2 regions of the Xanthomarina sp. genome follow, and region 1 is predicted to be linked to the other one. Evidence: riboswitches for the same ligand, from Rfam matches in the RefSeq annotation. Region 1 holds a riboswitch; the other holds the start of a gene.

Region 1 (4,080 bases):
GAAATCATACTTAAAACTGCAATTACACGTTGGAAGCTCGACTCTATCCGGAAACAACAAGCCTAAAGTCAATCTATTATTAACCGCTCTATTTTGCTGTAATATTTCCCAATCCCAATAATATTCAAACTCTTTTATTACATGATAATTCCAGTCCATAACCTGATTAGCTGAAATTTGCTTCCAGTCTAAAATGGTTTTGAACTTATTTAATTGATTACTACTAAAATTAAAACTTATATAAATTTTATCCTTTAGTAATAACAACAGGTAATCTTTAGGAATATTCACTAGATACTTCAAAGTTATTTTACTTATTGCTTTTAATAATTTAAAATGAACGAAATTTCTACTATTTCATCGTAACAAGATAATCCTTTAGGCGTTTTAAGCTTTCTTTACATAGGTGAAGTTTTCCTTATCTAAAGTTAATTCGTCATTTAAAGTATAAGCAACTAAATGCCCTTCTTTAGCCACACTATAATCTAAACAACAAATATTATCCCTAAATACAGTTGGCTCTTCGCCATCTTTGAATTCCAACCAATAGTGACCAAAAAAGACCATCTTATCATCCTTTTTGTAATAGTTATTATCTTTTATGGATGTTGAATCAATTTTTATGTTTGGAAGATTTTTAATTTCCTGAACACTCATTTCCTTGTAGGTCTTATTCTTTAAGTCTTCCCACCATTTAAATCGCATTTCATTACGACGATGCTTGTACTTATCTAAGAAACCCTCTCCTGGAATTGTAATTTCTTTTCCTTTTAAGGTATTTTCAATCGCTCTGTACAATGCTCCTTTTTCGGTTTCCGATTCACGAATTAAAGCATCTGTAAGTTTGTTGTTTTCGAGATTATTTTTGAGATAATCAATACTATCATAATCCCAACAAGCATGAACGGCTCTAAAAGTTTCTGTTTCATAAAACAAAGGCAAGGTTTTAAACCACTCTAAATACATTTTAAATTCCTCTGGCCTGTCTTTAAAATGTTCTATTGTTTTGATATGTTGTTGGGTGTTTTTTTCTGAATGTTCTCTTAAATACTCTCCGTTGGCATCTTTCAAATGAAAACATAGCGCGTTATATTCATGGTTACCCATTAGGGCTATGGCAGTTCCATTATCTACCATATGCTTTACAATTTCTAAAGTTTCTCTATTTTTTGGCCCCCTATCAATATAATCGCCCACAAATAATACTTTCCTATCAGGATTTGGGTGGGAATAAAACTTGTGTTCCTTAGTATATCCTAACTTTTTAAGTAACATTTCTAGCTCATCTGCATGGCCATGAATATCTCCAATTAAATCAATCATTTTTTATTATTAGGTTGTTAGTTTTCGTTTATAAAGGTTGAATATAAACATCCAGTAGAAAAATTACAAAGGAACTTACTCTTTGATTTCAATATTTATAAGTTCAAAACAAATCGGCATAAAGCATCCCTAAAAAACATATTTAAAACGAATTTTCTTACAAAAAAAGTAGGATTTTTAAAATTTATTTCTTATATTGAGAACTCTCATTAAGAATCACATGAGGTGATAGCAACCTGCCCTAGCAGGCGAAGGTGCTAAAAACAATGAGCCTAACTTTTAGGAAAAGTATGTCAACAACCCAATTTCTTACTGATTTTATTACAACGTGTTTATTATAAACTAATAAACATAATGAGCCGTGTGTTCAGAAACCTAAAGTTCTAACAAGAACAGCTAGCTTTCTGTTGTGCAACGCTCTCAAATGAAGCCTGTGCTTGTATAGGTCCCTTGTGGTCTAGCTATATCGCATGCGCATAAACCATGAATTAATTTAAACCTACAAACTATGACAAATTTAACTTTCAATGAATTATTAAAAGAGCACAGGGACCTTCTTGATGATTCTACTTACGTTAATGAATTTGAATTCTATACAAGAGGAAAAACAGATGCCGAAAAACTTCAAAACCTCTTATTTATCGAAGAAACATATTGGATTTATGATTCAAGTTGGGACAATATAACTCTAAAAAGCGCAATTAGTATATGCCTGTAAGACTTAAAAATATTGAAAATATCATTCTAAAGAAGAAAAGCGAATCAACACTTGCATCGATACTAATCGAATATGCCACCTTAAGTCAAAAATTTGCAACCGCAGATAGTCAATCTTGGTATTTTAAGCAAGCTCAAGAATCGACAAATAGAAAACTAGAATCCTTACTAGAACGCTATAAAGAAATCCGAAGTTTATTTAATGAAAACAGTATAGACTACTTCATTCATAAAATCAATAAAAACAATTCCCATATAGCTCATCTCAAAGAAAATGGCATGAACTCTATAAGCTATTTAACCTGTACCTCATTGTCTGATGAAAATGCATTTATCACAGAGCTCATTCGCCTTAAAAGCAAAACAAAAACACTTATGCCTATAGACTATTATTTACAAAAGCCTGAGGAATTATTGATACTTATAAATTAATCATTAAAACCCAAGAAACTATGACCTTAAAAGAACTCCTACAAAACCATACATGGAAAAATGTATCTGCTAAGTTTTTAGAAATCTATCCTGAAGCCGAAGAAAATATAAAAGGCTATGAAATGGTTTTTGAAAGATTAAAAAAGATGCAACCTGAAGAAAATGATTTCGCCATTATAATTACAAAAGAAACGGATGAAGATGATGACTACTTTGAAGTTTCCGGTCTGCATAAACATCCAAAAACCAAAGAAGAAACGTATCCGCAAGAAATAGAATTTACTCCCTGGAGACAATGGTTAGGAATGGATATTTACCAAGCCAGTTTAGATAATTTTTCAGAACAGGAAATTGTGGTTCACTGTCTTTACGAAATGACTTTTGTAAGTTTTTCAGAAGAGGAAATACAAAAAGTACTCAAACGATAAGTAAGTGAGCGTATTAACTAACAAAATTAATTATTAACCAACAAAAATTAAAATTATGAAAAAAACGGACAAAACTAACAACCGTATCACCTTAGGAGGTGTAGATTACCCAAAAAACAATACCGCCGTTATTATGATGGGTGCTTTGGGAACCAAGAAAAAAGAAGTCGTAGAGGAACTACTTAATATAGAAGGAGAAGTATTTGGCTACGAGCGTGGCTTTCAAGACGTTTTAAAATCTGAAAAAGCGATAAACTATGCTAAAAGCATGAATAAACTAGACATTACAGCACTTGATATGTCAGATCCTATAGATATAACTAAGGCATTTAACGCGCTAAGTGACCATCCAGATTTTAATAGAGGAATGCCGCGTGAATTATCCTCTAAAATTGCATTAAGCGATAAAACCAATAAACCCAACCTCATCTTTTTAGATAAAGTTGGTGATGCCATAAACTATATTAATCTGTCCTTTAGTTTAACTAATAAAAGCTATGATTTAAAAGACATACACATCGTTTGGATGATCGAAGATTACCATAAGGTTGTTAAGAGGAATAAAACTGCTGATGGAATAAGATATCCCGACCTCATGTTAGAATCGACGCATAAAGGCATTGCAGATACTATGGAAAGCATTCTTACAGATCCATCTTATAACAAATATATGGATGGGGATATTTGGATTATTTTAGACAATAACGAAAAGATTCGCATTAAAGAAGCTGGTAAAGCCATAGACAGGACATTATTAACTCCTGAACTAATGGAAATAATTGAGCGTTACAAATTGAGCGTAAACCCCCAAAAAAATAAAACATCTAAAAAAGAAAAGAATAGAGAAATAAGAGAGAGGCTTTATCGTGAACAAAAGCAAGGTGATGTGGATGAATTATGGGATGAGATTGCTAAAAAATACTATTAATAGGATATCACAAACTATTTAATCATTTAGAAAGAACCTAGTAATAATAAAAAACCTCGATATCATGATGATATCGAGGCTAGTTTTTTGTGACCGGGCTGGGGCTCGAACCCAGGACCCTCTCCTTAAAAGGGAGATGCTCTACCAACTGAGCTACCAGGTCTTTCAATTTGTCTCGCTGTAACGAGGGTGCAAATATAGAAGCTTTTATTAATATTCCAAACCTTTTTTTAAAATTTTTTTCTTTTTTTC
Region 2 (4,080 bases), on a different contig from region 1:
ATTTTTCAACTTATATCAATAATACTCCTTATTAATCTTATATTTATTACACTAACCAACTTATTATGAAAACAATAAACAAATATTTTTTTTTAAACACATTCACCATCTTATTCTTATCCATAATAACATTTACTAATTGCAGTAGTGACGATAATAGTAGTAATGACAATACAGACAACCCTGTCTATTTAGACACCAATGGCAGTACTATTAAGGCTAAAGAATGGGCAGAAATTGGAGATATAGGTGAAATTAACGGGGAATTATACACGGTTGTAGATTATCAGGTATTAAGACAGATGATTATCAATGATGAAGATTTCTCTAAAGTCGCTACAACTTTTGTTACCAACATGCACACACTATTTAGAGATAATAGCAGCGGTATTGTTTACCCAATAAATTATGACATAACAAGCTGGGACACAAGCAACGTAACTACCATGCATGGTATGTTTTATGACCAAGAATCTTTTAATCAAGATATAGGAAATTGGAATACAGGTAATGTAAGCTCAATGGCTAGTATGTTTACAAACGCACACTCATTTAATCAAGATATTGGAAATTGGGACACAAGCAATGTAAGTACAATGTATGCCATGTTTGCAAACTCATATTCATTCAATCAAGATATTGGGGATTGGAACACAAGTAACGTAAGAACAATGAGTCTTATGTTTACAAGCTCACATTCATTTAATCAAGTCATTGGGAATTGGAACACAAGTAATGTAATCAATATGGGTTGGATGTTTGCAAATGCACAGTCTTTTAATCAAGACATAGGAAGTTGGGACACAAGCAATGTTACTGAAATGATTCAGATGTTTAACGCTGCTCAATCATTTAATCAAAATATATCTTCATGGTGTGTTTCTAATTTCACACAAGAACCACAACATTTCTCTATAGACTCACCTTTAATGACAATAAATAAACCTATTTGGGGAACATGCCCTTAATTTATGAGGTACTATCTTAAAGGCTTGCATCCTAATTCGTAATTTCTCAAAAATTCTATTACATTTAAGTTATAATATAATTTATACTTCAAGAATCTTAATTTATAAGATACCAACCGAGACGAGAGTCCACGGTGGTTAAATGATGTGGACTGACTGTCAAAATAAAGTGCAACTCTCCTATTTAATTGATGATGTTTTTAATAAAACAAAAAAGTTATGGCCATTCAAAAATTATTCAGTTTTTTTAATTCTTTTAAAAGCAAAAAGACTGTAAGAAATAATCATAAATTAGAGATTAACAAACCTGTTCAAAGAATAAAAGTTGATGATGATTTTAGCATCATAAAACAAGCTTTTATTGATTTAGGCATTGATATAACGGATATGTCAGTCAAGAAAATTGAAAATGAATTAGATAAAAGGATAATAAACAATATTGGAAACTCACTACAGCAAACAAAAGATAGCAAAGGCGAGGAAGCCACAAGAAATTTTTTTGCCCATAATGAAAACCACAATTTAGTTATTTTAAAAGCTCATCTGGTATCTCTTAAGTGGTGGTTTGATAATAATCTATAATGCTCTAATAAATCTAACATCAACCTTGACTCATTCTGCATTCCTCAATTTGAATTTAATTAGTTCCGCAAGCTTTTTTTTAAACACAATATATGTTGATTAATCCAATTATCTAAATTATCTCTATAATCTTGACCTCCACGGTTAACAGCAGTTTGAGATGGACTGTAAGAAGTGGAAACAAATTCAATTTCATTGTTATTACAAGTATTAATAATTTGTGTAACAAATGGATTAAAACCTAAATTAATATTTAATGGTCTTGCAATTAAATTATTCTCAATTCGACGATTACCTAATGTATGGATTACTTTGGTGATATTATTTTGCTCTAAAAGCTCTATTATCTGATGATTAAACTCTAAGGTTTTATAAAATAATTGATTATTAAAATTAAACGGTCTTCTTACTCGAAAGAGTTCTTTATCTTCATATTTAGTGTAAATGCGTTCATTTACATATTGATTTAGAACTTCTTCATTGGCACATTCTAACTCAATGGAGTTAATGATGTCGCAACAGAAAAATCTATATTTATTCATACAGACTATTTTGTCTTGAAGATTGTTCGTGAAATGATTTTCAGGTAAATTCATGTTTCTGGCTATACTTTTCCAAAAATGATTTGTGGTTCTACCATAATAAAAATCTGTAATTTGATTTGGGTCTGGTTTATTTGGATTAAATGAACCTAAAACTAATGTCTTTGATTTTTTAAAAATTGGATTTAGGTTTTCCAAATCCCAATTTACTAATGCGTGTTGTATTATCATTTTTCAGTTTTGTAAGTAACAAGTTACCATATAGTACATATCTTGTTTATCAACTAATTTAGCAAACAGAAACCGAATAGAAAATCTAAGAGGATTTTCGTAAGTAGGCGAGTACTAGCTATTATTATACATGCCGTTAACCACAGGTTTTATTCCGATTTATTTAGTATATATTCAAATATGTTCGATGTGATTTTTTCCATTCCTTCTGCAATTTTATCGGAATGATAAACAACTTCAAATTCTAAATCATCGTATTTCGCTGTTAAATATATTGTGTCTTTTACCGCTCGAATATTTAGAGGAATCGAAATTTCAAATTTGACATCGTATCCATATTTTTCAAATTCTTTATTAGTTAGTAAAACATCTGTATTGTCAGTAGAATTGAATAAAGTGTTTTCTATTTTAACTGTTTGACTAATACTGTTTTTATCAACTAATGTTGTGAATTGAACAATTTCATAATCTTTTCTGTCTTCTAATTTTACAACTAAATTAGTTGGTGGAATAATCTTTTCAATTACTGATTTATTTTTAACTCGAATGGTAGAATACTTTGCTTTTTTGGAGTCTTTAATTTGAAGACTGTAATTTGGATTTTGAGTTATTTTGAAAATAGGGTTAAAAATTTTCTTTCTATCTTCTTCGTCATATTCGTTTAATATAAGATTAACAGTTTCTTCATCATAATCCGCATCTAAAACTATATCTTTATACTTATAACCAACACCTAAAGCCCAATCTTTTATTTCTCTATCCTCTATTGCACCTTTCATTACTTTATCAACAGCCAAACCAACTTCAAAACTCCCATATTTTAAATCAACCATTCGAAAGTCCAAATCAGGAAGGATTCGATTGAATATTTTATGTAGTTTACTATTATCTGTTTTTAGTTCTTTAAAAGCAACAAAAAAATCTGCCTTCAAAAAATTCTTAAAAGATTTTGATAAGTTTGAAAGTAGGTCAGTTGCTAATTCGTTTAATCCAATTGTATCTGAATACTTAGCATTAATTGGCGCAAATTTTACATAAAAAGCTTCTTGCCTTAAACTTGTTAAATATGATGTCGATTCATAATTTCTTATGAAATCTAAGTAATATGAATTCTCTGAAGGTCGATATTCAAGAAATGAATCTTCTAAAGGAAGATAATTATTATCAATAAGGTCAGTCTGAATAATATCTAAATTTAAAATGTTTCCTTCAAAATCTTGTTCTAGGAAATATCCAATATTCTTATTTTGTAATATTAATTTACGAAGTGATAAATTTTTAGTTAGATAATTATATATAGAACTTTCTTCTACTTCAAGCATTAAATAATTATCAGAATTTTCTAATGTATCCACTAAATACAAAAGAAAATGCTTGTCATTTCTTTTATAGTGAGTTAGAATAGGCTCATCTATAAAAATGATATCTTCAATTTTTTCAAATTGATTAAGGTCGAATATTTTTTTGTTATTCTTCATCTTGGTTGACAAGTGCAAATTTAGTTAATAAATTAACTTCTTTTTTAGGGAAGAATGTATAATGTCTTTTGTTTTTTGTTGGATATTTAATACCATCATCATCAGTGATTTCACTTACTGCTATCGCAGTAAACTTTTCTCTTGTTTTCTTTGGCAGATTTTGAAGTGCTTCTTGAGCACTTTTTAAACTGTCATATGTTGATAAACCCCAAGCAATACATATGTTATCAAATTTTGGTTTATGAATTAAAGAATGAGGCTTAAATGAGTCTGAATCTA

The links. A riboswitch is a leader RNA that binds a small molecule or an ion and turns the genes downstream of it on or off. The one in region 1 is predicted to bind S-adenosylmethionine.
Region 2: linked by a shared signal. The riboswitch ahead of VKY41_RS10625 (hypothetical protein) and the one ahead of VKY41_RS01950 (hypothetical protein) in region 1 are both predicted to bind S-adenosylmethionine.

The regions. Positions count from the first base shown of each region.
Region 1 covers NZ_DATGNR010000012.1:48,077-52,156, forward strand. Annotated here, with positions in the region: gene VKY41_RS01940 (hypothetical protein) at 1-303, opposite strand, end outside; gene VKY41_RS01945 (metallophosphoesterase) at 388-1,323, opposite strand; SAM-I-IV-variant riboswitch at 1,525-1,623, shown strand; gene VKY41_RS01950 (hypothetical protein) at 1,832-2,041, shown strand; gene VKY41_RS01955 (hypothetical protein) at 2,032-2,472, shown strand; gene VKY41_RS01960 (DUF6557 family protein) at 2,493-2,900, shown strand; gene VKY41_RS01965 (hypothetical protein) at 2,956-3,828, shown strand; tRNA gene VKY41_RS01970 (tRNA-Lys) at 3,919-3,991, opposite strand.
Region 2 covers NZ_DATGNR010000078.1:36,201-40,280, forward strand. Annotated here, with positions in the region: gene VKY41_RS10620 (BspA family leucine-rich repeat surface protein) at 66-968, shown strand; SAM-I-IV-variant riboswitch at 1,049-1,145, shown strand; gene VKY41_RS10625 (hypothetical protein) at 1,188-1,550, shown strand; gene VKY41_RS10630 (hypothetical protein) at 1,610-2,323, opposite strand; gene VKY41_RS10635 (hypothetical protein) at 2,473-3,801, opposite strand; gene VKY41_RS10640 (hypothetical protein) at 3,791-4,080, opposite strand, start outside.